DNA from 2 places in the Eubacterium sp. AF34-35BH genome. Region 1 is predicted to be linked to the other one. Evidence: riboswitches for the same ligand, from Rfam matches in the RefSeq annotation. Region 1 holds a riboswitch; the other holds the start of a gene.
What was found. A riboswitch is a leader RNA that binds a small molecule or an ion and turns the genes downstream of it on or off. The one in region 1 is predicted to bind cobalamin.
Positions count from the first base shown of each region.

Region 2: another riboswitch for cobalamin. It lies ahead of DWZ69_RS03245 (DUF4430 domain-containing protein); the one in region 1 lies ahead of DWZ69_RS00045 (DUF4430 domain-containing protein).

Region 1 covers NZ_QUDZ01000001.1:6,478-23,167, reverse strand. The annotation lists gene DWZ69_RS00105 (PTS sugar transporter subunit IIA) at 1-89, opposite strand, end outside; gene manA (mannose-6-phosphate isomerase, class I) at 114-1,040, opposite strand; gene DWZ69_RS00095 (DUF885 domain-containing protein) at 1,155-2,975, shown strand; gene pfkB (1-phosphofructokinase) at 3,197-4,108, opposite strand; gene DWZ69_RS00085 (nucleoside recognition domain-containing protein) at 4,166-4,690, opposite strand; gene DWZ69_RS00080 (cation:proton antiporter) at 4,809-6,143, opposite strand; gene DWZ69_RS00075 (SufD family Fe-S cluster assembly protein) at 6,378-7,304, opposite strand; gene DWZ69_RS00070 (ATP-binding cassette domain-containing protein) at 7,304-8,038, opposite strand; gene DWZ69_RS00065 (ECF transporter S component) at 8,151-8,771, opposite strand; gene DWZ69_RS00060 (ABC transporter ATP-binding protein) at 8,768-10,456, opposite strand; gene DWZ69_RS00055 (energy-coupling factor transporter transmembrane component T) at 10,429-11,460, opposite strand; gene DWZ69_RS00050 (DUF4430 domain-containing protein) at 11,460-13,403, opposite strand; gene DWZ69_RS00045 (DUF4430 domain-containing protein) at 13,625-14,698, opposite strand; cobalamin riboswitch at 14,837-15,017, opposite strand; gene DWZ69_RS00040 (nucleoside recognition domain-containing protein) at 15,140-15,742, opposite strand; gene DWZ69_RS00035 (hypothetical protein) at 16,084-16,314, shown strand; gene rsmI (16S rRNA (cytidine(1402)-2'-O)-methyltransferase) at 16,616-16,690, opposite strand, start outside.
Region 2 covers NZ_QUDZ01000002.1:268,032-284,721, reverse strand. The annotation lists gene DWZ69_RS03255 (CotH kinase family protein) at 1-1,535, shown strand, start outside; gene feoB (ferrous iron transport protein B) at 1,970-4,324, shown strand; cobalamin riboswitch at 4,440-4,623, shown strand; gene DWZ69_RS03245 (DUF4430 domain-containing protein) at 4,773-6,857, shown strand; gene DWZ69_RS03240 (MoxR family ATPase) at 7,011-7,958, shown strand; gene DWZ69_RS03235 (DUF58 domain-containing protein) at 7,987-8,973, shown strand; gene DWZ69_RS03230 (transglutaminase-like domain-containing protein) at 8,991-11,111, shown strand; gene DWZ69_RS03225 (cadherin-like beta sandwich domain-containing protein) at 11,114-15,451, shown strand; gene DWZ69_RS03220 (hypothetical protein) at 15,466-16,690, shown strand, end outside.

The DNA of each region.
Region 1 (16,690 bases):
AGATATAATGCAAGAGTCTTTGATGTAATCGGCACACGATTGTTATCTATTAACTTTTCAATTATCTGAAGTCCTCTTTCTGATAACATATATTCCCCAACTTTCTTTTTTCTTTAGCAGTAAGATACCATTACTGTCATTTTTCCTGAAAAACCGCAACTATCCATTGTCGCAGGAACTATAAAGTGATCCCCCTTCTTAACTTTAATTCCGTCAGCTTCTCCCTTACCGTCAATTACACTTACGTTTAAAAATGGCTTGTCCATCTTGAATTCATATTCTCCATCAACGTCCCATTTTTCCAATGTGTAATATGGGCATATAACTAATTTTTCGCTAGTCATACCATCATGTTTTTCTACAACTTTTTCTTCGTTATAGTCAACATGTGGTGCAGTAATGCAGTCAATACTCTGCTGAACGTGAAGCTCCCTTGGCTTACCATTCTGAAGTCTGTCATAGTCATAAACTCTGTAAGTAACATCACTGCTTTGCTGTGTTTCTATTAATAAAGTTCCACCTTTTATAGCATGAAGACATCCCGGATTAATCTGGAAGAAATCTCCCTTCTTAATTGGAATAACTCGGATTAAGTCGTTCCATTTTTTGTTTCTAATCATGTCTTCTAACTCTGCTTTGTCCTTGGCATTGTGACCAATAACAATAGTAGCATCTTCTTTGCAATCTAAAATATACCAACATTCTGTTTTTCCTAATGCACCGTTTTCATGTTCTGCTGCATATTCGTTGTTAGGATGAACCTGTATACTTAAATCATCCTCTGCTCCAATTATTTTAATTAATAAAGGAAAAACATCTTCTTTTATGTTTCCAAACAATTCTCTATGATTTTCATAACACCATGAAAGCTTTTTGCCTGCAAATTCTCCATTTGCAACTGTGCAGTCTCCGTTTTGATGGGCACTGATTCCCCAACACTCGCCTGCATTATCCCCGGCTTCTTCGTATCCAAAGTTTTTTAATAGTTTTCCGCCCCAAATGGCATCCTTAAATACTGGATGTAACATTAAAATTGACATAATCCACCTCTTTCTTCCCTTTACTAAATGATATTTTATCATACTATTCTAAAATATCATAATTTTACGCGACTTTCCATATTCTATAATAATTAGTTTTTCGGTGAGCCTCAAATGAAAAATATAAACTCAATGTTAAAATCAAAAAAATTTTTAGCTGTTTTTATTATTGGCTTAGTTACTTTTATCTTCATAACTTACTTTTTTGCAGCTTTTTATAATCATTCCCCAAGTAACGATTATGCGGATTCAACACCCCATTACCAAAATCAGGATCAGTATAATTTTGACTTGTATAGTAATCAGCTTTTTAAAATTAATCTGTCTAATGATTACTTAAGTTTGCATTTTTATTTGGAACACCCGGAAAAATGGAATATTAATGTGAAAGAACCAACTCTCGGAGAATACAGTTATCAATCCATGATGGATAGTCAGAAATTCTACATAAACCAAATTAATATTTTAAAAAAATTCAATTATAATCAATTATCGGTTAAACAGAAAATAACATACGATACCTTAGCCGGTTATTTTAATAATCAGCTTGATTTTGCTGATTTATGCTTATGCTCAGAAATATTAAGTCCCACAACAGGTCTTCAGTCCCAACTTCCCATACTTTTTTCTGAATATACTTTTAAAAACAAGCAGGACATTACCACATATTTAAAGCTTTTGTCTCAGGTTTACGACTATTTTAAGGACATTTGTGATTTTCAAAAACTGAAAGCAAAGGAAAATGTGTTTATTAGCTCATTTTGTTGCCAAAACATAATTAATCAATGTCAGGATTTTGTTGGTGACAAAGTCCCTGAAAATAACCTTCTACACAAATCTTTTGTACAAAAAATCAATGAATGTTCTTTTTTAAGTGGGTCACAAAAACAGGCTTTTATTGCACAAAATAAAAAATATTTACAAAACAGTGTAATCTCAGGTTACAATCTCATTATTAGTACTCTCTCCTCTCTAATGAAGCAGGGCTATTGTAAAAACCAAGGTGGTCTATGTAATTTGCCAAACGGCAAAAATTATTACGAGTATCTGGTTAAAACCTATACCGGTAGTAACAGAAACATATTAGAGATAAAAGCAATGATTCAGGAACAGATAACAAAGGATATGAAAAGTCTCTATTCTTTGTACAACATAAGTCCTTCATTAGATAAGAAGTTGGACGCTGCTGAACGTTTGTCAGTGGCTAAATCTCCAAAAGATATTTTAAAAGAACTTACGAAAAAAAGTTCCGGGGATTTTCAGATAAAACAAAATTACTCTTTTAATATTAAGTATGTTGATAAAACCTTAGAAAAACACTTAAGTCCTGCTTTTTATTTGTCACCGGCAATTGACAGTAAGAACAAAAACAATATTTATATTAATAATTCAAAAAAGAATAAAGGGCAAAATCTTTATGCCACTTTAGCACACGAAGGAATACCTGGACATATGTATCAAAACAATTTTTTTGCCTCAACTAATCCTTCTCCCATTAGGCACATATTAAATTTTGGTGGCTATTCCGAAGGTTGGGCAACTTATACGGAAATTTTTTCGTATAAATATCAATACAAAGACTCTATTGTTGCCAGAGCTTTAAGTTGTAACACTTCATACTCATTGGCTCTCTATTCTCTTTGTGATATTGGAATTAACTATGAAGGTTGGAACCGTAAGGACACAAAAAAGTTTCTGTCAACTTATAGTATTTTTGATGACAATGCCTGTAATTCAATTTACGAGGCTGTAATTGAAGAGCCTGCAAATTATTTGCAATACTATGTTGGCTATTTAGAAATTATTAATCTAAAGAATAAATTCACGAAAAAATTTGGAGCAGAATTCGATACAAAAAGATTTCATAATAGTTTTCTAACTATTGGACCTACAAGCTTTGATGTAGTTGAGAAGTGGTTAGAATATTATTATTAACATTACATAAGCAAATAAGCAGAAATTCTAAATTAGAGTTGAATGTCAACACACCCAACTTCTAATTAGAGTTTCTGCTCATTTTATAAATTAATATATTAAATTTTACCAAGCTTTAGTTTAATTAAATTTCACCCATAAACTAAAATATTATACTTCAGAGTGATTTTATTTATTAATTAATTATTTTATTAATCAGACTCTCTAATTCTGTTTAATACTTAGTCTAACTGGAAAGTCTTGCCTAATTCTTCAACTTCTTCCTTAGTTGCTAAATTATCACTAAATGCACTTGCACTACCTGTTAATAAACCTTTTCTAAGTGCTTCCTTATAGTCGCCTGTTTCTAAATAACCTGCAATAAATCCGGCTACCATTGAGTCTCCTGCACCTACAGAATTTTTAACCTTGCCCTTTGGACATGGACTCTTATAAACCTGTCCATCTTCAGCAACTAATACAGCACCTTCGCCAGCCATTGATACAAGAACGTTTCTTGCGCCTTCTTCCTGCATCTTCTTTGCATACGGAACAACATCTTCTCTTGTCTTTAATTCAACACCATAAATTTCACCTAATTCATGATTGTTTGGCTTAACAAAGAATGGTTTATATTTAAGAACGTTAAGTAATAAATCCTTAGTTGCATCAACAACAATCTTAACATCCTTGTTCTGTAAATATTCCATAATGTTACTGTACATTGTTTCCGGCATAACACTTGGGATACTTCCCGCTAAAACTAAAATATCACCATCCTGCAACTGATCTAATTTCTTATATAATTCGTCAATGTTTTCTTTCTTAATTGCAGGTCCCATACCGTTAATTTCGCTTTCCTGCTGAGCACGAATCTTAACGTTAATTCTTGTAATGCCTTCTGCAACCTGTATAAAATCAGCATTTACTCCATTGCTCTTTAACATGCTTTCAATAGCTTCACCTGTAAATCCGGCTAAAAATCCAAGAGCTGTATTTTCAAATCCAAGATTACTTAAAACCATTGATACATTAATTCCCTTTCCACCTGGGAACATAAGCTCTTCCGATGTTCTATTTACCAAGCCTAACTTTAAATCATCTACTGAAACAATGTAGTCAATAGATGGGTTAAATGTAACTGTATAAATCATTTTTGCCTCCTATATATTTTATTTTTCTGACAAATATCTAATCAAAATATATAGTATTTACATTAAATTTGCAAGTATTACACTGGCAATTGTTCCAGCAATTGTTGCCAAAATTGCACCAGGCAAAGTCCATCTTGTTTTCGTTACTTTTGCAGTTATGTAATATACAGACATTGTATAAAATATAGTTTCCGTACAACTCATCATTAACGAAGTTACTATTCCAAGATATGAATCAGGGCCATATCTTTTAAAAATATCAAGCACCATACCCGTTGCTGCCGAGGAAGAGAATATTTTTACAATTGTAACCGGCATAAGTTCTCCCGGAAAACCTAAAGGATTAGTTATTTTTCCCAACCATTTTCCTAAAAATTCCATAAAACCGGATTCACTTAAAACACCTACAGCAACCATAAGTCCAATTAACGTTGGCAAAACTTTTACCACTGTTTTTAACCCATCTGCTGCTCCCGAAACAAAATCATCATATATATTTCTCTTACTTTTAATTCCGTATATTGTAATAAAAAGCATTACTCCCGGAATTATAAAAGAAGATAGTTTAACTAAAATCTCCATACGAAACCCTGTCTTTTTTATAAATCTATGCATAGAAATTTTATTCGAGAACAAAAAAGGAAAACCTCTTTACCGGGCATCCGATAAAGAGGTATATAACTTGTATTTATTAAATTTTTTAACCTTCTATTGGTCTGTTGTACTTATCTCTGTTTTCAATGTTTTCAACTAACTTACTTTCAGTTACAACATCCTGACCTGTCTTTAAGAATACAGGTTTAAGTACAATAGGTGTAATAATTGTTGTAGCAATAACCACGATAATTACCGGTGCTACTAACTCAGAACTCATAAGTCCTGCCTCAATACCTTTGTTTGCAACGATTAATGCAACTTCACCTCTGGATACCATACCAACACCAATTCTTAAACACTGGTAGTTCTTGTATCCACATACTTTTGCACCAAGTCCGCAACCCATAATTTTTGTAATAATGGCAATAATTGTTAACACAATTGCATATACAACAATTAAAATTCCCATGCTTGCAACTGCCTTACCATCTACCTTAAGACCGATACTTGCAAAGAATATTGGGCTTAAAAGCATATATGCTACAACATCAAATTTTGATGCAATGAACTGGTCCTTCTGTGTCATTGAGATAATTACACCTGCAAAGAAAGCTCCTGTAATATCTGCAACGCCAAAGAAATATTCTGCTGCAAATGACATAAGAAGACAGATTACAAATGCCATGATAGCATGTCTGTGCATTCCTTTTCCGTCATGTTCACACCATTTCTTGTATAATTTGTAAATAATAAATCCAAATACAGCAACAAATACAAAGAATAATACTATTTTTAACAATACGATTTCAAGTGGTGTTGTTTCTGCACCTTTTCCACTTTTTCCACCTAAACTGATTACAATTGTAAGTGCAATGATACCTAAAATATCATCAATAATAGCTGCACCTAAAATTGCATTACCTGAAGCTGTTTTTAACTTGCCCATTTCCTGCAATGTTTCAACTGTAATACTAACTGATGTTGCAGTAAGAATTACACCTACGAAAACAGCCTGCATAAATAATGATGATGCCTTTGCAGGTTCAATCCATCCTGCTTCTAAGAACCAATAAGTAAATAATCCACCACCAATTAATGGTACGATTACGCCTAAAACTGCTATTACAAATGATGCTAAACCGCATTTCTTTAATTCGTTAATATCAGTTTCAAGACCTGCACAGAACATAAGAACGATTACGCCTATTTCTGCCATATGATCAATAAATGGTGTTTGATATAATGTTAAAGCACCTAAATCGTGTCCCCCAACCATAACACCATTTAACAAGTTACCTAAAATTGCCGGTCCTAAAATAAGTCCTGCTAATAACGCGCCTACTACTTGTGGCATTTTGAATCTCTTTGTTACCAAACCAAAAAGTTTAGTGCTTGCTAATATTAAAGCAAGTTGCCATAGATATCCATATTCTTCCATTTTCACGACCTCTTTTCTATGTATTTAGAATATAGTTATGTAAAATTTATTTTACAACCTGAATCATAATAACACCTTATTTTAGTAAATTCAACTAATAAATTTAAGATTTTTGTGGGTTTATAAAAGTGCGTAACACATAACAATCTCTGTAATCAAAACTACAACATTAAAAGGTCATAACTCCACCTGTTTTTACACAATTTGGGTTATGACCTTTGGACACTATATTTTTTAATTTAAAAAGTTTTGTATAATAACTGCTTCAGCCTCTTCCTCTGTTAAACCTAATGTTCTTAACTTAAGAAGCTGTTCATCATTAATTCTTCCTATTGCAGCTTCATGAATAATTGCCGCATCTATGTTTTTTGCTCTAATTTCCGGTATTGAACCAACCTCAGCCTTGTCCATAATAATTGAATCACACTGTATATGGGCCTGACATTTGTTATTTCCAATGGCATTTGGATGGAATGTCTGTACTGAATTTCCTTTTCCAACGGATCTTGAAACTATCTGTGCCGAACTGTTTTCGCCGTTAAGCTGAACTTCAATATTTGACTCTGCCTTCTGCTCGCCACTTGTCATAAGACGCTCAGTTACATATAGCTTGGCTTCTTTTCCAAGTTCAACATTTGTCTCTCTAACAGTTGAATCTACACCCTCAATCTGCGCTGTATCCAAAGTAAAAACAGAATTATCTCCCACAATGATATTTGTAACAGGATTTAAAACTCTTGCGCCTGTTCCATTACCTTCGCCATAGTGTTTCTCCACGTATCGTACATTTGCATTTTTTCCAACGTGAAAAGTATGAACACCATCATGTCTGCTTTCATTGCAACCACTATTATGAATTCCACAGCCGGCAATTATGTTTACGTTTGCCCCATCTTCAATGTAAAAATCATTATAAACAAGATCAATCATACCTGAAACACTAACAACCACCGGTATATATACTGATTCACCGTTTGTTTTTCCGTCAATATAAATGTTTATTCCCGGATTGTCTTCTTTTTTTCTAATCTTAATATGTTCACTGTCTCCATGACAAATGGATACGCCATTTTCTCTAAGATTGAAGGCACCGCTTTGGCTAAATTCATTATCGTTAATAACATTTAAAACTTCTTCAGTTACATTGTTAAGCTTCACCATTACGCTCTTCCCTCCAATTCTTCTGCACATTTATGACATTCCTGCACACCGGTAAGATATGGTAGAACCTCATCTTTAGTGCCTATTTTTTTAATCTTTCCATTATCAATAATCATAATTTTATCTGCCATATTGATAATTTTTTCCTGATGTGAAATTACAATAAGACTTTGTTTTTTCTCTGTATGGATTTCTTCAAACTTGTGTATAAGCATTGAGAAACTCCACAAATCAATTCCTGCCTCCGGTTCATCGAAAATGCAAAGTGAGTGTTCCTTAGCCAGCACAGATGCAATCTCAATTCTCTTCATCTCTCCACCTGAAAGTGTTCCGTCTATCTGTCTGTGAATATAATCCTTTGCACAAAGGCCAACGGCTTTCAATAGATTACAACATTCTTCATCTGAAAGATTTTCTCCTGACGCAAGTTTTAAAAGTCTTAAAACTGTCATACCTTTAAATCTTGGTGGTTGCTGAAATGCATAGCCGATTCCTGCATTTGCCCTATGATTAATGTCAAAATCTGTTATATCCTCACCGTCTAATATAATTTTTCCACTATTCAAATGGTTAATACCCATTAATGTTTTGGCTAAAGTGGACTTTCCACCTCCGTTTGGACCTGTAATAACAAGCATTTCCCCATCATCAACCTGAAATGAAATATCATTAAGGAGACACTTTTCTTCCCCTTCATCATCTACATAAAGTGATAAATTTTCTGCTTTAAGCACAATTTATACCTCTCTTCTTATTATTTTTTACAGCTCATTATAACATATTTATCATATATGTTAAATTAAACTTTTATTTAAGTTGCCAATTTAAAATATTTTTATATACTACCTAACTAAACATATCGAATTTAACTTTTATTCTTTTTATTTTTCTAAACATTTCCTGAGACAAAATCATTAGGAAAACAAAAGTGGATAAACCATGTACAAAGTTAAAAAATATACCTGCACCGTAAGTTGCCAGAAACGTAGACAACCTTGGCTTGTCTGTGTACATAACAACTGTGGCCGTATCAAGAATTAGTCCGTACAGCACAAATGTTACAAAAAAACCATATATACTAATTAGAACTCTTTTTTCTGCATGCTTTTGTCTTTTTCCACTAAATACAATTGCCGAAAGTACACCTATTAAACCAAAAGCAATCATCTGCCAAGGGGTCCATGGTCCCTGACCGAAAAAGAAGTCTGAAATAAACGCAGTTAAACAGCCACATAAAAATCCTGATTGTTTACCCAGCATAATTCCTGTAATTATTATTATGGCTGCGCATGGTTTAAATTGTGGTGTCATAAAAAATATAACCCTACCCACAATCGCCATGCCTGTTAGAACACCAAGGGTTACTATTTCTCTTGTTTTGGGTTTTCTTTTTTCAAATGACCACACAAAAATTCCAATTGCCGCCACAATTATAAGTATGGATACTATGTAATAATGTCTTATCATAACATGTCCTCCATTTTGTATGCACCATCAATAATCCCCCTTGCTAATTTTGCAATTGTAGTAGTATAAAATCTATTGTTCAGAAAAAATTCTCTGGCAGTGTCCTCACTAATTAAACTTCCCTGAGCAAACAAGCCACATCTGTCTGAATACTCTCCACAAAAATCTAAATCGTGGCTTACTAAAATAATTGTTTTTCCATTTTCAGCCAAATCCCTTAATAGAATTCCCAGTTGTTCTTTGTAAATATTGTCGATTCCCTTTGTAGGCTCATCCAATAACAAAACAGCCGGCTTTTCTCCAAGGACTTTAGCCAAGGCAACCTTCTGCTGCTCCCCACCACTTAAATCATAAGGGTGCATATTTAGAAGCTTTTGCAAGTTCATTTTTTCAATCAATGACTTGTCCACTTTTTTCAATTCTTCCATTACAGATTCCTGTTCAAAGAGAATTTGCACGTCCTGTGGCAAGAATCCTATTTTACCCCTCACCTTGATTTTGCCCCTGTAAGGTTTAAGAATACCACTAAGCAACATTGTTGTAGTTGTTTTTCCTGTTCCGTTACCACCAATAACTGAGAATATTTCTCCTTTATTTATATGCAGATTTAGACCTTTTATAATATCTCTGCTCATTTTTTCGTATCTAAACCACACGTCTTTCACGTTAACTACACTCATATTCTTTTCATTGTTATATGATGTAGGGAATCCCAAATTTAAAGATTTCCTTTCATTTAAATCTTCATCTTTTTTATAAGATTTACATTCACTCAAATTTTCATCTTTTTTGTAAGATTTATATTCACTGGATTTTTTTTCAGCAAAATTTCTTTTTGAAAAAAATGACTCATCTTTACTGTCACTTATATAATTTATAAGCCAGCTTCTTCCCTCTTTCGTGGATATAGGAATTTGACCTGCGCCGTTATGCCCATTAAAAATCCTACTTGGTATTGGCATTAAAGGACTTACTTCCATATTCAACGCTTCCCTTAAAACCTCCTGTGGACAACCGCACTGTACTAACTTGCCCTCTTCCATAACAACTAATTTGTTTGCATATTTAAGAAGATAATCCAGTCTATGTTCTGAAATAATAACTGTAATTCCAAAATCTTCGTTAATTTTGCTTACAATATCCATAAACCGTTCTGCTGCAATTGGATCTAATTGAGATGTCGGTTCATCCAACACCAAAATTTCAGGATTCATTATCATTACAGCTGCAAGGTTTACAAGCTGCTTCTGACCCCCTGAAAGGTTGTCTGTATTCTCATTATACAAATCAGTTATGTCAAAATATTCAGCAATTTCTGCCACTTTACTTCTTATAATTTCGTTCTTTTCACCCATACTCTCCAAGCCAAATGCCAGTTCATGCCAAACTTTGTCTGTGACAATCTGATATTCAGGATTTTGCATTACAAAACCTATTTTTTTTGCCTGCTCTCTGTCAGTTAAACTTTCTATGTTTCTACTCTCTAACAATATTTCGCCTTCAGTTTTTCCAGCCGGCATAATATTAGGCTTTAAACATTTAAGCAATGTTGTTTTTCCACAACCTGATTTTCCACATAATACAACAAAATCCCCCTTATTAATTGTAAAGGAAACATCTGACAAACTATTTTTTTCTGAGGTCTTGTATTTAAAACTTAAATTCTTGATTTCAATATGAGCCATCTTATTTCCTCCTTTACGTTAATTAATACAGGTGTCAAGCACAACAAACCGTACATCAAATACACAACCATATTATTCTTTACTTGTATAAAAGGATAATAGTAAGTGTAAACTTTTTCTCTCTCTAATGAAAAAACAACAACCAACCATAAAATTACCAGCCAGCCCATTAGCAAATAATCTCTTTTTTGAAATTTATAATTGCTGTAATTTGTTCTTCTTCCTGTTCCAAACCCCCTTGCTTTCATGGAGTCCGCTGTGTAAATTGAATTTTCCAACGCCCAGGTGGTGGTTATTGAGAAAGTTCTGCTGCCTTCTTTTATGCTATCAATTATCTTATCTATACCATTTTTCTTTTTTTGTTTTTTGCATGCCTCTATATAATTTTTCTTTTTTTGTCCTATATGTGCTTCTATACCACTTTTCTTTTTTTGTCTTTTGCGTGCTTCTATAACATTTTCTTTTTCAGTTTTTTCTCTATTTAAAAGATTTATTTTCTCGTCATAATTTCTTTTATTGACTTTATTTACCATTGAAACTTTACGTTGGTGCCTTGTATACTGGGGTATAAATCTCATTATCATGGTTATTAAAAGAGACACGTTTGGTAGCACTTTTCCTATTGCACCTAAGATTCTTTCCACGCCCATTACCTGATTAAAAGTTGAAAACCACAACAACATTGCCCCTATTATAATTGCAGATATTAATCCGTAAATAATAGATTCCAAAGTTACAGGATTTCCCGTAAACAGATAAAACAACAACGTTCCACCTTTATGAGAAAACAATGGGTTTATAATTGCAGAGACAATAATTATACCTACAACTACTGCGCAATACTTTAATCCCTCTGTTTTTTTCAGCATAAAATAATAGACTACTGCCGAAAAAAGAGAAATAAAAACTAACCCTACACTCATTTGAAACATTGTTGTTCCTAATACAAGTAAATAAAATATTAAATTTACAACTGGGTGGTATCTTGAAAATTCATCTGTCACTATTTTACATCCTCGCCTAAATCACATGTGTATCGCCACTTTATTACATCGCCATCTTTTACAGTGTACTCACTACAACTTACCTGTGGATATTTGTCATTTACACTGTACATCCAACCTGATTTCTTCCCGCAGGAGAACTCATAAATATTATCAATGCCCTCTACATACGCACTTTTTCCCGTAAAAGATGCCTCCATAAGAATGCTGTTTTTATCAAGCTGTCTTTTAAGAACATCGTAAACAGTATCTTTTTCATAAAATTTTACTTTCTGACTTTTTAATATAATGCCGTCTTTTGGTATATGATTTTTCAACCCTTTGTCTAAATCTTTTAAGTTGTCATAAATTGTTGAACACTCTACCAAAATGGTGCAGTTTCCGGCTTCCTTTTGTGGTGCATTACTTTTACCACAACCTGACATTGTTACTGTAACTAACAAAACTAATGCAACCATTGTTAGCTTAGTAGTTTTCTTTTTCTTTCTTACAAAAATTCCTATACCTGTAGCTGTCGCTAATGCAGCAATTATTAAAATTAGTATTATACAATTTTTTACGGATTTTTCTTTCTGTTTCTGATTTATAGCTTTGTGGGCTTCATTCTCTGATACATTTACGGATTCTGCTGTATTTCCTGAATCTTCTATATTACTAATTTTGTTATTGTTATCTTTATTGTTGTTACTTTTTTTGCTTTTACTATTTTTTGACTTGTTTTTCGTATCACTATTTGTGCCTGAAATATTCTTATTTGAATTCACTGATGCATTTGATTTTTTGCTATTTCCGGAACTTACACTATTATTATTTGACTTGCTACCTGTGCTATTGTCTGTAGTATTACCTAGGCTATTTTTCTTTTTATTTTCTGATGTTTTACTGCCCTTTTTTTCATAAGATTTTTTATTAGTTTTCTTATCTGTGCCATAATTATTATTCTTTTTGGCATCACCCATATCATACAGATTACTGTCGTCAGCTAAATTCCTGTAGTACGCAACAAGTCCATACATGCCCTGTTCTGTTGCCATTTGATTTACAAAAGTATCCTTAGTGTGCTTAAAGGCACCATTTGAATAAAATTGCAACAAACCGTCTAATACTGTATTTCTATTTTTTATAAATCTACTGTCTTTTACGCTAATATTAAGCATTGACATTGCTGTTAAAACCTGTGCTGTACTTTCACAGTTTTCACTATTAGATGTGGAATAAGCCCCTGTTTTATTCTGCTTTTTGGACAGGTATTCAATTCCTTTTTCTAATGCTTTTTCCACCTTACTTTGTTTCTTATAATTTGCCAACGCCTGCATTGCCATGGCTGTCACATCAACATCTGACTTGCCACCCATATATGACCAACCGCCATCGTCGTTTTGTGCATTTACAAGTAAACCAACCAATTTTTCTCTTGTTGTAACTTTTCCATCATAACTTTTTGCCGGTTCAGGAATTGCATAATCTCCACTGTCTAAAGCTATTAATGCATAAGTTGGTCCATTGATTCCAAGCTTGTTTACATTATCAAATTCTGCCAAAGATTTTAATAAGTCATAGCCTTCAAAATTTTCAGGATCAATACCTAATGAAGTTAAAGCTAAAACAACTCTCGAATACTCTGTGTATTTTCTTGTTGATAAAACTCCATCGCACTTTTTCACATATTCTTTTAAATTGTTTAAATAAATTTCTACATAAGATGACGGAACTTTTTCAAAACGTGCCAATCCAATCATCAACCATTCGCCACCTATACTTCCGTACTGGGGATTTTGAATTGTAGACATTTCATATTTGGAAATTTTCTGTAAATAGCTTTCCGTTTGTTTCTTATTTAATACTGTTTTACATTGTGTAGAAGTAGATTGTGATACAACACACAACATTATTAAAAACATAAATATTAATTTTTTTATTGTACTTAAAACTTTTTCTCTCATCTTCTACACCTTTATCTTTGTTGAGATTTCTATTATAAAAGAATGTTACTTGCGGCATTCTTCGCACCGAGTGCGTGTTGCCGCGCAACATTTTTCCTTTCGCGCCAGGGTGCATTCCTAGTGAAACGTTTTAATGTAATAAGAAATTCTGAAAGAATTTATTATTACATTAAAAATTATCGCAGCAAATTTATAAAAAATCTACTGCGACAATCTTCCTGCTATTTTTTTATCTTAACTGATTTTGGACTACTCCATTTACCATATACTTTCTGGTTTCCTGACTTCTTGTAAGCTCTAACCTTTACATAGCATTTTGATTTTTTCTTTAGCTTAGTAAGTGTATATGTTGTTTTCTTTGTGTTTTTGTATTTACAGTTTTTGAATTTTTTATTTGTTGCATATTTAATCTGATAACCTTTTGCACCTGTTACCTTATTAATTTTAATTTTAACCTTTTTACCCTTAACATTCTTTAAAGACTTAATACTTGCTTTTTTTAAAGTTGTCTTTTGTGTTGTTGTAGGTTCTGCTGTAGTTACCTGCACTTTTTCTAAGTTTGTGTATGCAGCATCTACATCTTCCTGAGTTGCATCATAATTTGCAAGAACCTTAATAGCTTCTGCCTTTGCTACTACCTGAGGGTTGTCTGGTGTATTAGCTACTAATTTAGTAAGTGCATCTTTATTTGGAAGTTTCGCACTTTCGATATTTTCATAGTAACTTACAAAACCTAAATCAGCTCCACCTGCATAAACGCTAAACTGAAGTCTGATAACATCTCCATCTTTTACAGGCTGTGAATCCATTGCCACATCAGGTGCAACATTATTAACTGTATACATCCAACCTGCTAAACTACTATATGAACCTGAACCTAACTTCTGGTCATCTGTAAATAACGCATTTGTACTTGTATTTGTTGGAGCATCATAATGCTGATTTCCATAACCATAGTCAACATCAATACTTGGCATCTTCTGAATACTTTCAGGAATATTAATAACGCCTGTATCTGCATAACTGATTGAATCAATGTAATATCCATAAGATGATAAATTAATTGTTAAATTCTTTTCCTTGGCAACTTCTTCTAAAACATCCTTAGCTGCTGCCCCTTCGTTTACCTGAACTGTAACCGGTTCAACTAAAAAGCCCTGTCCAATTGTAAATCTTTCAATAGCAAATGTTACGTTAATTTTCTTTGTTTCATTGGCATATGTTGTAGTAAACATACCAACAACTAATGTTACTGCCATTAACAAAGTTAAAATCTTCTTTGTTACTTTGTTCATTTTATCCTCCTTTTGTCAATATAAATTTATTCAGAAATCAAGTATAAAATTTCTCTAAAATTAGAAAAAGTCCTGCTTAAAAAGCAAGACAAAAAAACCCTTATGGGCCATATATACTCCTACTCGCCTTGCTTACGATTTCCAGCTGGTTATGTTGACGTATCCTGACTCAAGTTCATCCTATTCTAAGCGCCTTCCAGAAATCATCCGTGACATAATGCTTATTTCGTCCCTTATACAGTAGAGAAAGACTGTGCCGGATTCTCACCGGACTTCCCTTAAACTAAATAATTTTAATATTCACATACAACCATTAAATTTATGTAATTTTTTTTAATTGTAATTAATTAAAATATATCCAGACCATAACTATTTTTATTTTATTGACACACTCATTCTATACTAATGGCTTTACAGTGTCAAACACTAATATTATTTATTTTATTTTCTTACTCTCCTGCACATAATTTTGCAAAAACTCACTCCTGCCAGGGTACTTATTGTGGTTGCAATAATTGCTGGTGCAACAATAGCTCCTGGGTTGTGAGAATTATACTGGCTTCTGTATGCTATCATACTAACAGGAATTAATTGTAATGATGAGATATTTAATACTAAAAATGTACACATCTCGTTGGTGGAAATATGACTTTCTATTATTTTTCCCTTTTGTGGTATTGGATTTTTTGCTAATTCTTCCATAGCTTTTAAGCCAGCCGGTGTTGCCGCCCAGCCCAAACCTAAAACATTTGCAATTATATTTGTAATTATGTGTGGTCTTGCACTATGGTTACATGGCAAATTGGGAAACAACCAATTTATAAGTGGATTAATTGCTTTTTCACATTTTTTGACTAAGCCTGATTTCTCAGCTATATTCATAAAGCCCATCCACATGCTCATTATCCCCAACATTGTTATTGATATTTTCACAGCTTCCTCAGCCCACATTACTGCTCCGTTGCCAACCTTATCAATATTACCTGTTATCACACCATAAACCACACCAACTATAATCATAAAAGTCCAAATATAATTTAACATTTTCCGCTCTTTTTGCCTATTTACACATAATATTAAGGATTTTGTTCTTATATGAACGAATTTTTTTTCAACAGTGATTTTTGCCTAAAATATAGTACATTTTGCTATTTTATAAAAACGATTAAATTACTTTGTCTAATTTTTTTACAGATTATTGGAAACCTTTCCGATTTTTCTATAAAAATACGATATTTTTTTCATATATTAATGTATAAACTTTGGTTATTTTTGCCCTTTTCTTTTTCTTGACTTAATTTGTTTTAGGCATTAGTATTGTATGTCGAATGAGGGATGAAACTGTGCCATTCAAGTAGTGACAGTTTTTAAAGGAGGTATTTGCAATGAAAACAGTTACAGTTAACTTGAACTCAATCGAGAAAGTTAAGTCTTTCGTTAATGATATTGTTAAGTATGAAAATGATTTTGACTTGGTATCAGGACGCAATTATGTTGATGCAAAATCAATTATGGGGATATTCGCCTTTGATTTGTCAAAACCTTTACAACTTAACATTCATGCTAACGACAATTGTGATGAAATCACAAAATCATTAAAAAATTATCTTTGTTAATTAGAAATCAATTCATATAGCGACAACAGGTCGCACACCCCCCCCAAAAAAAGGGGCTGTCGCTCTAACCATTTATAATCGTTAGGGCACAGTACCTTTTTTGACCATATTTTATTGTTTTCCCCAAAATAATAGTGCGCCTTTTTTCTTTTGTCTTCAGAAAAAAGGTGCACTTAAATAAAGCCCCCATAGAGGTTTGTTAATCTGTTTTAAAAGTTTAAAATTTACGCACTTTTTAATGGGAATATAAATCAGTCAGATCCATCTTCTCCACAAACTTTCGTCGCTTAATAAATTTTTATTATTTAATAAGCTCATTATAAATGTCTCTTTTTGAAACGCCCCTGTCCTTTGCAACCATTTTCATTGCAGTCTT
Region 2 (16,690 bases), on a different contig from region 1:
GGCCAGAGTTAAAGGCTGCTGTTGAAGAACTTATAAAAGACGGTGGACAGCTTGATAAATATAAGGAGAAAGTTAAACAGTCAGCTTTATACAATTTTGAAAAATGGGGTATATCACCTATTAATTACAACGAGGGTGATTCTGCTGTTAATTTAACTTATGACCAGGAAGTTGAAAGATTAAGAAGCTGGATAAAGGAAAGACTTAATTGGGTTGATAACAATATTAAGACTTTGTCACCTACACCTTGTACAGTAAAATATGTAGCAAACGGTAAAACAATTTACACTGGTAAAGAATACATTGGCAAAAAATTAAGCAATGTACCAACAGTCCCTAAGAAAAAAGGCTATGAGTTTGCAGGCTGGACAACAAAATATCATCTTACTTATGATGAATACATAATACTCCATCCAGACTTGAGTACGGACGATTTAGATGATGAGACAAAGGCTGAATTAGAAGATATTAAGAAAAAAGGTTATGACTATGAAGGTGATTTTGATACATATGATGCTGTTCCAAAGTCAATTACATTAACAGCAAAATATATACCTGAAAACGAAGTTGTAAAAGCAAAGAAAATTTACTTAAATAAAACAAAAGTGAATATTTCAACAGATATAGGTGTAGCTACTTTAATTGCGACAGTTGCACCTTTTGACACAACATTCTCTAATTTAAAATGGTCATCAAGTGATGAAAATGTTGTAACTGTAGATGATGGTATGCTAAATGTAGTAGCACCAGGTGACGCAGTAGTTACTGTAAGCACAGATAACGGAGTTAAGGCAACATGTAAAGTTCATGTATGCAACCAGCAGGAAACACGTGACTTTGACTATGAAAGTTATTTATTAGATGACAATGAAATTACAATGAATGTTGGTGAATACAGACAACTAAACATTACAAGTACACCTGACAATGCAATTTATAGTGAATTTCCATCATTTATCGGAATTGATGAGTCTATTGCAGAAGTTGGAGTAGGTGGAGTTATACATGCTGTTGCAGAAGGAAAAACTGCAGTTGTTATGGTAAAAGATGGCGACGTTTCAACATGCATAGTTAATGTTGTAGACAAATCTAAGAATGTTGTAAAGAAAGGTAGTCTGTACAATGTTAAGGGCAACATTTACAAGGTAACATATACAGGCAAGAAAAATACAGTAACATTTGTAGGCGTAAAGAATAAAAAAGTAAAGAGTGTTAAAGTTCCCGGAAATGTTAAGATTAGCAATAAAACTTTCAAGGTAACTGCCATTGAAAATAAAGCATTTGCTAATTTAACAAATGTAAAGAAAATTACAATTGGCAAGAACGTAGCAAAATTAACAAAAACGATGTTTGCAAAAAATAAGGAACTTAAAAAAATTGTTTTGAAAGCCAGAAAAACAAAAATAGCAAAGGGAACATTTTCTAAAAAGGTTAAAGTTGTAAAACCTAAGAAAACAGTAAAAAAGACATCTCATAGCAGAAAGAAGACTACAAAAAAGAAAACTGATAAAAAGAAGGCAAAAAATAATGAATAAACTACTTAATATGGAAATTTAGTTTATTAACAAAGAGTCTATGGTTTTAGAAACACTAAAGCCGTAGACTTTCTTATTTGCCTATTGTTTCCTGAAATTTTATGAAAGGTGTTATTTTTGTGGTGTAGTTTTTTATGCTTTCTACCCATGGAAAGTTATTAATTATAGGTATTTGCACAATAATACTATATAACTTAAAATATAATTAACAAAAAATTTACAGCGATTAAGTAATTTTGGAAAAGCAAAGTCCATATTGATAAGTTAATTATATATTATTTTGGAAAAATATAATGAATTATTGTATATGTATTTGTAAAACAAAAAATATGTTTTATACTTATTATAGTGTGTGTTTAAGTTTTATCAGCATAATAGCAGAGGAAATAAAATAGGCACTGTAATTTTATTTTACGGAAAGAAAAGAGAAAATTATGAAATTATCTGAGTTAAAAAAAGGGGAACATGGTCAAATTATACATGTTGGTGGAGAAGGACAACTTCGAAGGCATTTTTTGGACATGGGACTTATTGAAGGAACAGGGATTGAATATATGAAAACAGCTCCAATGGGAGATCCTATAGAGTATAGAATATGGGGATATGAATTGACTCTTAGGAAGGATGATGCTGCATGTATTGATATAGAACTTGTAGATGAAAAGGTCATAGAGCAACAATATCAAAAAGAGAGTAATGCAACATATAACAAAACAACGCATCCTCATATTGGGGAGCCGGGAATTTATCATGTTAAACAAAGAGGAGAAAAAATAACTAAAGGTCAGTTAATTACATTTGGTCTTGCAGGAAATCAGAATTGTGGTAAAACAACATTGTTTAACCAACTAACAGGAGCAAATCAGCATGTTGGAAACTTTCCCGGAGTTACTGTAGACAGAAAAGATGGCCCAATTAGAGGCCAGGAAAATACAATGGTTGTGGACTTGCCGGGCATATATTCAATGTCACCTTATACAAGTGAAGAGGTAGTGTCCCGCCAATATTTTCTAGATGACAGACCACGAGGAATTATTAACATTGTGGATGCTACCAATATTGAACGAAATCTCTATTTGACAATGCAATTAATAGAACTTAATATTCCTATGGTTCTTGCACTTAACATGATGGATGAGGTTACTGCCAATGGAGGAGCAATAGATGTAAATAAGTTAGAGGCTTCTTTAGGAATACCTGTTGTGCCAATTTCAGCGGCAAAAAATGAAGGTGTGGATGAGTTAATTGAGCATGCAATGCATGTGGCAATTTACAGAGAACGTCCGGGAAGAATGGATTTTTGTGATTCTGAGGGAGAAGATGGTGGTGCAGTACATAGAGGCATTCATTCAATTATGCATTTGATTGATGACCACGCCCATAAAAATGAAGTCCCAATACGTTTTGCAGCAAGTAAGATTATAGAAGGTGATCAGGAAGTAATTGACCGACTTCATTTAGATCAAAACGAAAAAGAAATGATAGAGCATATTATTATCCAAATGGAAAAAGAAAGTGGCATGGACAGACATGCCGCTTTGGCAAAGATGCGTTTTTCATTTATTGACAAAATATGTAAACAGACAGTTGTCAGACCAAGGGAAAGTAAGGAAAGAATACGAAGCAAAAAAATTGATAAGGTTTTAACAGGAAAATACACAGCAATTCCATCATTCATTGTTATTATGGCAATGATCTTCTGGTTAACATTTAGTGTGGTAGGAGCATGGCTTCAAAACCTTATGAATATGGGAATAACCTATTTAAGCAACTTATGTGAAAATGCAATGAATGGGGCACATGTTAACGAAGTATTGCAATCATTAGTAATTGACGGAATTTTTGTTGGTGTGGGAAGTGTACTTAGTTTCCTTCCAATAATAGTTGTATTGTTTTTCTTTTTGTCATTACTTGAGGATAGTGGTTATATGGCAAGAATAGCTTTCGTAATGGATAAACCTTTTAGAAAATTAGGTTTGTCAGGACGCAGCTTTGTACCAATGATAATTGGATTTGGTTGTTCAGTTCCTGCAATTATGGCAACAAGAACATTGCCATCAGAGCGAGACAGAAAAATGACTATTTTACTTACACCATTTATGAGTTGTTCAGCAAAGATTCCTATTTATGCATTTTTCGCAGCTGCGTTTTTCAGTCACAATGCAGCTTTGGTAATGGTAGGCTTATATTTTACAGGAATAATTGTGGCAATTTTATATGCTGTTATTTTAGATAAAACTAAATTCAAGGGAGAACCGGTACCATTTGTAATGGAACTTCCAAACTATAGATTACCTGGTGCCAAAAGTGTTTTAAGATTAATGTGGGATAAGGCGAAGGACTTTATAACAAGAGCATTTACAATTATATTTTTAGCTTCAATGATAATATGGTTCCTACAGACATTCGACATACATTTTAACTTAGTAAAAGATGCAGGAGATAGCATGCTTGCAATGATAGGTGGAGTGATAGCTCCAATATTTGCACCATTAGGATTTGGAGATTGGAGAGCATCAACAGCATTAATCACAGGATTTACAGCAAAGGAAAGTGTTGTAAGTACACTAAAAGTATTGTTAGGTGGTGGAGCCATAACATCGATGTTTAATGTGAAAAGTGCAATAGTATTTTTAGTATTTACTTTACTTTATACACCATGTGTAGCCGCTGTTACTTCTGTAAAAAGAGAATTAGGCGGAAAATGGGCAATAGGATTTGTGGTTTTACAATGTGTAATTGCCTGGATAATAGCATTTTTGTTTAAGATGGTGCTTATGATTGTATAAATATACATTTTTGTGTAAGTTATGTCCATTGAAATATAGGATAAATAATGCTATTATAAAAACAATTTAATTGAATATCAGTATATGGTTGGGCAAAAGGTTTTATTTACTTACAGAATCTAACAGGTTCTAAGGTAAATAAAACGTTTGTGTCGATTAAAAGGGAATTCGGTTAGAACCCGAAGCAGTCACCACTACTGTAATGCAGACGAGAAAGCAATTATGTCACTGGGAAACTGGGAAGGCGCTTTTAAGGATGAAGCTGAGTCAGGAGACCTGCCATATATGTGGTTTAAATATATTTTCCGGGTGAGGAGGATGTGTTTTTTTGTTGCCTTTTTATAGTAAATTATTTCAAAAATATAGTTTTTGATAAGCAGAGATTTAATCTATGTAAGAGAATTTACAACTTAGCTAATTGTTATGATAAAAGTAATCAGGAGCGACTATGGATAAGAAAAAATACAAAAATTTAATAAATAATATAGTCGTTATAATTACGGTTATTGCTGTTATTGTTACTACATTTAATGTAATTAATAATCGGGGGGATGTGCCGGACAATCCAATGAAAGATAAACTGGCAGATACGTCCAAAGTTTATGAAAACAGTAATCTGAATCTATATGATATAGATAATTCACAAAATCAGGAAGACACAAATAATAAAAGTAATAAGTCAGATATCAACAGCGATTACAATACTGCCAATAAAAGTGATAAGTCAGATAACGATAGTAGTAACAATACTGATAACAGAAGTAACGATGTAGAGAATAATAGAAACGACAATAATAATAAAGGCAATCAGAATACAAAAAATATAGGTAATAAGAACACAAATCTAAATAACACTTCCAAAAAATCAAGAGGAAGCAACCCTTCTAATACCGGGCCGGGAAAAGACGGCGGAAAATATGTATCCCACGTAAAAAATAAAAAAGTTAAGAAAGAATATTTTTCCACAACCATTAAGGATGGAGAAACAATATCAACTTATGAATATTCATTTAAGATAAAGCATTTAATAGATAGTCTTACAGTTGAGCAACAACTGGTTTATGTAAATGAAATGGTTGTAACTAATTTTGATGGCAGAGTTGTGCTAAAAGAGGGCGCAAATGAAATAAGAATTAGCATTACATACAGAACTGAAGATGGTCAGGAAATAAATGCACAGAAAAAATATACAGTAAACGTAGACACAGAAAATCTTTTTATATCTACGGATTTGAAAAATCAAACAGTATCATCACCGATTTTTAAATTTTTTGCACTGGCAAAAATGGGAAACAATAATGGAGAAATGTTTCTTAGTTTAAATGGCAAAAATATAACTGGAGAAAATGGTAAATATTCTGTTGTATTAAAAGAAGGGGAAAATGAAATTATTGCCAAAGGAAAGTATGGCAAATATGAAATAACAAAAACTTTTAAAATTGTTTTAAAGTATCAGGAAGGTTTCGGAATCGAAACAGATTTGGAAAATCAGACAGTTAATGCAGATAAAATAAGCTTTTTTGCACTTGTTAGAAATGGAAGTAGTAAGGCGAAACTTTCAGTAATTGTCAATGGAGATATTATTGAAGGTAGCCAAAATGCTTACAGTACGAAGTTAAAAATTGGAAACAACACCATACGACTGAAAGCAGTGGACACAGGTGGTGTTTCAATAAATAAAACATACACGGTTAAATATGTGCCATTGGCTACAAAAGATACAGAACCAATTCTTGAGTACATAAATATAAAAGATGGAATGGATATTAATGGAGAAACTTTTACGTTGTACATTGGCGCCAAGGACTATAAAGATAACAGGATTTACTATGATGGAATAGAAGTTAAGTTAAATGGCAAAAAGATTCAATATCGCTGGTCTGCAAAATATGTTGGTTATTTACTTAATTTACAAAATGGAATTAATAATTTGGAAATTAAGCTAACCGACAATCAGGGAAGATATAAAGTATTTACTTATAAAGTTAAATGTACATACATAGATCAGGGAACAGTAATAGGAACTGCAACGGTCAGCATAGATGCAAAGGTTATACATTTAGGCGTTTTACTTAAACCTAAGAAAGTTGACATTTATTATGGTGACAGTGCAGCAGATGTGTTTGAAAGAGCAATGGATGGAAGTGGCTTTACATTTACTAACACAGGGACAACAGGCACAGGATTTTATTTGGAGTCAATTGGCAGACCAGGGATATTAAAAGGTTGGAAAATTGACGATAAACTAAAGAAAGAAATTCAAGAAGACGGTTTACAGTTTAATATAGATCCTGCAACCGGAAAATATGTATACGATATGGATAGTCTGTCAGAGTTTGATTTTTGTCAGGGTTCAGGTTGGACATATTGCGTAAATGGTGAATTTAAGGAGTATGGCATGTCAGAATATAAGCCAAAGGATGGGGACAATATTCTCATTAGATATACGTTGGCTTATGGCAAAGATATTGGTGGATATAATCAGTCAGGCACATCCTATGGAATAAAAGACAAGTACGATATTACATATTAAAGTAGAGCTTTATTCAGAATTAAAGGAAAAGTGTCTTGAAGTAATAAGATGAAAAAATATATAAAACCTATTTGAAAAGTAATGAAGCACAACAGGTGAAAATATCTCAAATAAAAGAATAAGATTGGGTGTAATTAATGAAAGGACATAAGTATGATTGAAAAAACAAATCAGGAAATAAATGAAAAGTTAAAAGACATAATTACTGAAGCTGAAAAAGTAATTAAAGGAAAGAATCAAATTGTGGAAAAAGTTTTAATGGCAATAATTTCCAAAGGGCACGTTTTATTGGAAGATGTGCCGGGAGTGGGAAAGACAACTTTAGCTTTAACTTTTAGTAAGGTTTTAGGACTTGATTATAAAAGAATGCAGTTTACACCGGATAGCGTGCCTTCAGATATAACAGGTTTTACAGTTTATAACAAAGAAAGCGGAAGTTTTGAGTATATGGAAGGGTGTGCAATGACAAATCTTTTGTTGGCAGATGAAATTAACAGAACCTCAAGTAAAACTCAATCGGCATTGTTGGAAGTAATGGAAGAAAGAAAAATCACAGTGGACGGAGTCACAAGAGAAACAGGTAATCCATTTGTTGTAATTGCAACTCAGAATCCAACAGGCTGGATTGGTACACAAAGTCTTCCAAAATCTCAGTTGGACAGATTTATGGTAAGACTTAACATGGGCTATCCAAGTAGAGAGAGTCTGATAGAAATTATGAAAGACAGACACCATGAAAATCCGTTAGAAAAAGTTAAAACAGTAGTCACAAGAGAACAATTAATTGACATACAAAACCTTGCAGAAAATATTTTCGTATCTCAGGAAATTTATGAATATATAAGCAGTCTTGTGGAAAAAACAAGAGAATATGAACTGGTAAGTCTAGGTGTAAGCCCAAGAGGAGCTTTGGCAATTTGCAAAATGGCAAAGGCGAGAGCTTTAATGAAAGGCAGAGATTTCGTTGTGCCGGAAGATGTTGACTATGTATTTGAAGATGTGTGTTGCCACAGAATGGTGTTTAATAATAGTCCGTTAGATGATGAAAATTCTAAGGAAGTCATAAAAGAAATTCTAAACAGTGTGACAATTAATATTTAAAACAACATTAAAAAAAGATAGGAACCTTATGAAAATAAAAAAAATCTTATGGATATTATTTTTAATTTTTCTTTTGCTGTTGGGAATTTTGTGTGAAAAATCATTATTTCTCACAATTGCATTGGTACTAATAATATTAGAAGTGTTTTCCTTATTGTATGGCAGATTTGCCCTTAAGAGACTTAGTGTAGATTTAAAGTTTCCGGGAATTGCCGGTAAGGAAAAAGAAACAAAAGGAAAATTAATAATTAAATTAAAGTATTTATTGCCTTTAAGTGAAATTAAGGCTAACTGCAAAATAAAAAATAAGTTTACCGGAGAGGAAAAAGCCGTAACAATTAGCACTTTTATGGGCATGAAGAAAACAGAGAAAATCCCATTAGGACTTAGCAGGGAATATTGTGGTTGCATAAACATAGCTGTTGAGAATATAGAGATAGTTGATTTGTGGGGGATTTTTTCAAACAGAAGAATATTAGGCAATATATGTAAAATGTTTATTTTGCCAGAGACAACAAATATAAAAATAAAAGAAAGTAGTGGAACAACTGCCATAGATTCATGGAAATTTGTGGAAAGTAACAGTGCTTCTTCCGGTGAAATGTACGATATTAGAGAGTATGTTAAGGGAGATAACATAAAAAATATTCATTGGAAATTAACAGGTAAATATGAAACACCTATGGTTAAGAAAATGTCAAAAGAGACAGAAGACCTGGTAATGATACTTTTTAATAATGTAGATGAACAGGAAAGCTATGAAGCTTGGGACAAGTTAGGACAACGCTTGTTTTCCCTTAGCAAAAGTTTAATTGAAAAAAATATATCTCATAGTGTTTCCTGGTGTAGCAAAGGAAAATGGATAACTTATAAAATAACAGAGCAAAAAGACTTAACAGGAAATCTTTTGAAAGTTTTAGATGTTGACAGCAATAAGGATTATTTTGTGGATTTTGAAAAGAAGCTACAGGAACAAAAACTATATTATGAAAATGTGATTGTTGTTTCTAACTAACACAGAAAGGTGAAAAAATGAGAAATCAAAGTACAGTTGATTTAAAAAAATTAAATACGGAAGCTAGTAAATCAACAGCTATTTTGAGAAACGTTTTGGAACTTATTCTTTTAATAGGAACAGGTGGATTTTTGATAACTTTATTAGATTTTAAAATCACATCCTTTGGTCTGAATGGAAAAGTATTTCTAAATAAAATTGGAAATATGGTTGGAGAAAAATTCGGAGTGATAACTTCACAATATAAGCTGACTTCTAATGGAAGTATGGATGTAATATTTCTTGTACTTATTTTGCTGTTAATTTTAACACTGCATGTGTTGATAAGCAGCGAAAGACTATTACCTTTATTTATTGTTGGAATTAGTATTTTGGTTTTACAGGGGGTGTTTGGAAATAACAAAAGTACAATTTGGATGACCATTGTTCTATTTGCAAACATGGCAATTTATTTAAATAAAACAATTGGTAAGGCAACCATTAGGTGGAAAGCACAAATAATAGTAGTTGGCACAGTGCTAATAATAGGTGTGTTAATAAATCCCATATCCAATATTTTATGGAATGAGAATGGTGGTAAGGCAAACAGTATAAAGAAAGTAAATTCTATTTTAACAGAACAAATAGATAACTTTAGATACAACAGAAAGAACAACATAGCCTTAAAAGTGAAAATGTCTAAGCCTGAGGTTTATTATTTAAAAGGATTTGTGGCAGGTGATTTTACAGACAAAGGCTGGGAAAGCACAGACAAAAAGACTTTATACAAATATTCAAATTTATTTTATTGGTTACATAAAGACAGCTTCTATGGACAAAGCCAGTTAGCAAATGGAAAACAGGAGTTACTTGGAGAAAAGTCAGAAAACAAAATGACAGTTAGTGTTGTAGGGGCATCATCTAAATACATATACACGCCTTATGAATATATTACTGATAATGAAAAACTAAAAAATAAAAACAGAATTGGCGATGAAAGTCTTGAGTCAAAAGGTGTTTATGGAAAGAAAAACTATACATTTATTGTAAGTGAAAACATAGTTAATAATTTTTCTGAAATGGTTGATAAATTAAATAGATTACAAACCAAAACAGATTATATGGTAAAGGAAAAGTATTACAATCAATTTGTATATGAGAATTATTTAAAATTAACTAATACTGAAAAGCAATTATTAAGTACATACTTGAAAAACAATACTGAAAGAAAATCTTATGGTGATGCAAAATCTGCAATTGTAAATTTTCTTAATAAAAATATAGCTTATGATGAAAAGTCAGAAGAAATAAAAGATTATAGAAGTTTTCTTACAGAGTTTTTAGAGAAAAACAAAACCGGTAATAATAAAGATTTTGCAACAGCTACAGTTTTAATGTTTAGGTATTTTGGAATTCCATCAAGATATGTAAAAGGTTATTTAATTACCAAAAAAGATATAGAAAATGTTAAGGCAAATCAAACAATTAACATTAAACAATCTAATTATCATTGCTGGGCAGAGTATTATCAGGATGGAATCGGCTGGATTCCATTTGAAACTAACAGTAAATATAGAGATTTAATGGGAACAAATGATAGTATTTCAGGCAACAATAATGATTCTAATAGTGGTGATAAGCAGACAATTCAAAACGTAAATAAGGATAAGCATTTAGATGATGAAGTAGAAGAAAAAAAGGTTAAAGATAATAAAGAGGAGAAATTAATTTATTCTATTGTTGCCTTATTGAATTTGTTAATACTTTTTGTGGTAGCTTATGAAATCAGGCTCTATATACTAAGAAGAAAAATCAGACAGAGCTTTGAAAATGGGGACAATAACAGAACAGTTATTAATTATGTTTCATTTATGGTTAGCACATTGCGTATATTTGCAAAAGTTCAATGTGGCAACATAAGTGAGTATAAAAAAACATTAGCTAAGTATCAGTCAGGAGACAATAACACATATTTAGAAATTGTCAATTTATATGAAAAGGCAAGATACAGTAACAAAGAAACATATGTGAATGAAGTGAACAAAGTTAAAGCTTATGTTAATAATGTAAGGTTTAATATGTATGCAGGTTTAAAGCCGGTTCAAAAGTTCAGATGGAAGTTTGTTTCAAAATATGGAAGCTTTACAAATAGGAGGTAGTAATGAAAAAAAGAATATATTCTTTGCTGTTAATTTTAATATTAGTAGTTACAACATGCTTTTCCGGTTACAGTAATGTGTCAGCGGCTGAAACGGAAGGCAGTAAGAAAACAGTTACCGTTTATTTTACTTTAAGTGAAGATGGAAAATTTGTAACGGGAAATGATGATAATGAAACAGTTCTTTGTCATGTTCCGGTAACCATAAGCTATTTTGATTTGGCAGAGTATGGTTTGGAAGACTATTACAGATATGAAGCAGATTCATTTGAAGATGGCGGAAGATATAACAGCGATAAGATTGTTGAACAGCCAACATTACTACACTTGTTTATAAAAATGTTGGAAAAATATTATTTGCCTAATGGAGAAAAATTCATTCCTAATGACAGCACTCAGGATGCAATGAGCATATCAGGTTCTGCCACAAGTCTGTACATGACAAGATTCTGGGGCCATGATGAAAACCTTATGTATTATGTAAATCATTCTTATCCATTACAGGCAGCAGGATGGGGTTCTACATCAGACTATATTTTGTTAGAAGATGGTATGGAAATTGATGTGGCAATGTTTTCTGATTGGGACTTTTACCACACAGGGGCATTTGCTTATTTTACAAGTGAAAGTACAAATAGTGTCGACTCAGGAATATACAATATTAAAACCAATGAAAACATCAGCCTTACAATGAGAGGCACTGCAACTAATGCGGCAAATGATGGGAGCTCAACTTTTGTGGGAGAAAAGATGCCGGGGGAAGATGTTGTGTATTGCAAACAGTCTCAGGCAGTAGCCGATTATAACAATGATAATTGGAAAAGGTTTGGCACAACAGATGATAAGGGTCAGATTAATTTATCGTTTGATAAGCCGGGAACCTACTATGTGTCATCTACATCCCTTTATGAAAATTATAATTTGTCATCAGGAAATGCCTGTGTGGCACCGCCTATTGCAGTAATAAATGTAAGTGATGACAGCGGGGAAGTAACGGAAACATCTACTGAAAAAGATACAGGTGAAACAGGTACAACACCACAGGAAAGTACGGGCAGTCAGGAGACTAATACTGAAACAGGAACAAAAAATCCTGATGTAACTACAGAAAATGTGGAAGACTACACCGGCAACATTATAAAAAACATAGAAATAAGTAATGGTGTTTCAGATAACGCATTAAAGTATAGCCTGGATTCTCAGTTTCAAAACAATAGAAATGAATATAACATTACAATACCCGATTATGAGAACTCAGTTTGTGTGAGAGCAGCGTTAGACAACAGTGGAATTAATGACGCAGAGATAGTAGTAAATTATACAGACATAAATGGAGAAAACAGGGTAGTTTCAATTGTTGGAGACGATGAACTTGGAAAGAAACTTAACAGGATAATTGAAACAGGAGCAGGTGGAAATCAATTTACAATAACAGCAACTTATAAAAATAAAAAAGAAAATTACACTTTTAATATTATAAGGAAGCTGTCATTGAAAAATCTGTCTGTAAAAAGTAGGGATAACGACATTGATTTACAACCACAGTTTGACCAAAACACAAATGAATATGAAATAAACATACCTGAAAGTTTAAAGGAAATTACTTTAACGGCAGTTCCTTATATGAAAAATCAATACAAGGTTTACATAAATGGAAAAGAAACAGAGAGTGGCAATGATTACACAGTTAGCACAGAAAACAATGTAGAAATAAAGCTTGAAAAGGATGGCTGTGAAAGTAATTTATACATCTTAAAAATTAATAAAACAAAACTTGTAAGTGTAGATTTTGAATTGACGAAAGAAAGTGTTTTACAGGTAAAAAATTCAAATAAAGAAACAATTGTTAGTGAAAAAGTTACTGAAGATAAATATACTCTTGAGAATTTACTTCAGGGCGAAGAGTACTCCTATGTAATCACAAAAAATGGCTATGTATCTAAAAATGGAACTTTTAAAGCAGGGGAAGTTTCAAGTATTAATGGAATTTTAAGGGAAGCTCAGAATAATGAAACAATAAACAAAAATATTAAATCTCAGTGGAGTAATTTCAGAGGTAATAGTGACAATAATGCAGTAACAGATTCATTAACTGCTACAGATTACAAAAACTCAATGTTGTATTGGGCAAAAAAAGTAGGCAAGGGCTATGGCAGTGGAGCACCAAGTTCACCAATTCTTGTGGGGGAAGATTTGGTTTATACTACAGCAACATCAGTTGTAAAAATTAATACAATTACAGGAGAGGTAATTAAAAGTGGCCACATGATTAGAACTTCAGCTTTTAATATTACACCACCAACTTATGGAGATGGAATGATTTTTGTGGCACTGGCAAGTGGTGCCGTACAGGTGTTTAATGCGGATACATTGGAATCTTTGTGGGTTTATGAAGATCCGTTACATGGTCAACCTAATTCGCCAATTACATATCACGATGGTTATGTGTACACGGGATTTTGGAATGGTGAAACAGGCGTTGCTAATTATGTTTGTCTTTCTGCTACAGATGAAAATACAGGTAATCAGACTGAAAGCAAAGAAGCAACCTGGACATATACTTCAAAAGGTGGGTTTTACTGGGCAGGCAGTTATGTTAATGATAATTATCTGGTAGTTGGAACAGATGATGGAGCCAGTGCAGACGAGACAGGAAATGGCTCACTGCTTGTATTAAATCCATTAACAGGAAAAGTAATTTCAAAATACAGTGACATTAGAGGTGATGTGAGAAGCACCATTACCTATGATAAAGATACTGACAGATTTTATTTTACATCAAAAGGAGGAGATTTCTGTTGTGCAAAAATTGACTCCAAAGGAAATATAGAAGAGATTAAGAAAACAGACCTTGGTAGCGCAAGTACATCCACACCTGTAATTGCAAACAGGCGGGCATATGTTGGTGTAAAGGGTAACGAGCAGTTTGGAGTAAACTCAGGGCACCACATTGCAGTTATAGATTTAGAGAATATGAGCATAGCTTACAGCCTTTTAACAAGAGGTTATCCACAGACAAGTGGACTTGCCACAACAGGCTATGAACAACAGGACGGCTATACCTATGTTTATTTTATAGATAACTATGAGCCAGGTAAGGTAAGAGTTCTGAAAGATAAACCGGGTCAAAGCTCAGCAATTATAACAAGGGACAGCGAGTACGAAGACGAAAATGACTACAATGTTTTGTTTTCACCAAAGGGTGAACAGGCAAACTATGCAATATGTAGTTTGATAACTGATGAATACGGAACAATGTATTTCAAAAATGACTCGGCATATATGATGGCTCTTGGCAGTAAAATAACCAAAATAATGGTTACAAAGAAGCCTGACAAATTAGTTTATAAGGCTGGTGAAACATTTGACTCTACAGGTATGGAAGTTACGGCTTTTTATTCAAATGGAAAAACAAGAGATATTACAAAATACGTTACTGTGGAAAACAAAAAATTAACAGCCAACATGACAGACATAGAAGTGTCATTTGAACATGTTTTGTATAACGATGAATTAAAGAATTATGAAAAATTTGAGCCTTTAATTGACACAGTAGACATAACTGTCATTGACGAGGCAGGGGAAAAGCAGGCATCAAATGTTGTAAACAAAATCAACTTAATTGGCGACAATATTACAATAAATTCCAAACAGGCAATTTTTAATGCAAGAAATGCTTATAACAGTTTAGATAGTTCATTAGAATTTCTTGTTAGCAACTACGGAAAACTAACAAAAGCTGAGGCAACTTTCAAACAGGTAGCAGCTAAATATTTCAGCCAAAATCCGTTGAAAACAAAATGGGATAATAAGTTATTCCAAACAATAAACATAAGTTGGAATAGTTTAAAACAGGCTGATGGATATTTAGTTTACAAATTGAATTCAGCAGGAAAGTATGTGGAAGTTGCAAACATAACAAAGTTAAATTTCAAAGACACAACAGCTATAGTTGGACAAACTTACAAATATAAAGTTATTCCATACATAAAAATTTCAAATAGCAAGATGGGAATAATTTTAGGTAAAGCTTCTGCTATACAGGCAAAGTCAAAGCTAGGAAAAACAGAGAGAGTGAAGCTTTCTAAAGCAAAGAAGAAATACATAAAAATTAAATGGAAGGGAAACAAAAACTGTAGCGGATATGTAATTTACAAAAAAACAGGTAAGAAATTTAAAGTTGTTAAAACAGTAACCACTAACAAAAAGATTACATATTTAGACAAAAAAGTGAAACTTAACAAAAAGTATTCTTACAAAATTAGAGGATACAGAATTGTTAGTGGAAAGAAAATTTATGGTGATTTTTCAGCTATTAAAAGCTTAAAAATAAAAAAATAAAAAAGGAGAAAGAGATGAAACATGTAGGAAAAAAGCTACTTGCTTTACTGTTAGTATTATCAATGCTATCAGGGATGTCATTTAACAACGTGACAATTGCAAGTGCAGAAGAAACAACGGCGGCTTGTATTACATTAAGTAAAAATGTGAAAAGTGAAGTTGAGGATACAACTTATATTTACAATGGTTACAAGCCAAATTTAGGAGCAAAATTTACAGATAGTGAAAAACATAGTCTGGTTTATTATGAAAGCAGAAGTGTTTACGATGAAGAAAGTGGAAAATGGTCAGAAGCATCAGACTTCTCAGAAATCGTAATAGGTTTTGCAAGTAGTTTGTCAGAATATGCCGTAACAGAAAACACTCCAGGCAGATATAAGTACACTTGGAAGGCGTATTGTAAGTCAACAGGAGAATTTTCTAAGGAAACTTACACTGTGGATTTAACAGTGGAAGATCCTAAAACAACAGTATATAACATGACATTTTATGTTGGACAGGATAATAATGGAAAAAATAAAAATCCCAAAATTAAATTATACAAAACAACAGGTCATGATGGAGATGGATATGATACATTTAATGAAGATGATGAAATAGAAATTACTGACAATGGTATAGATGCCAGCGGCCAGTATAGAGTATACACTACTTCTTTACTTGGAGCCACATATTCATACAGAGCTTATGGCTATGATGAAAGCACAGATGACTATACTGTGCCAATGGGTGGTATGAATGTTAATATTCCAATGGCATCAAACGTTACCCAGTCAGGTTATGACTCAAAGTCAGTGTATATTAAATGTGCAAATGTTGGTTCAAACAGTAAATACGATGGAACTAATTATTTAACAGAAGACCAGTACACAACGCAGGTAGTATGTCCATATTATAATTGTATTGCAACACCGGGCACACCTATTGTAAAAAATAATATTACATATTATCCTTATATGCTTATTGCGCAGGGCAATGCCTGTCTTTATAATTATTTTTCAAATCCAAATGATGATGTTGCAGACAATTATGATCTTATGTATGGATATGGAATAAACAAGACAGTAAATAAAGGTTATTCTGTAGATACATGGAATGCAGCAGTGGCTAAAAGAATTACATCAGAGATTACAGTACCTGATGAAGCAAAGGCGCAGGTTTTCTTCCAGATGAATAACTTTAATGACAGGGAAATTGAAAGCTATAAGCAGAAAACAAATTCAGATGGAACAGTAACCT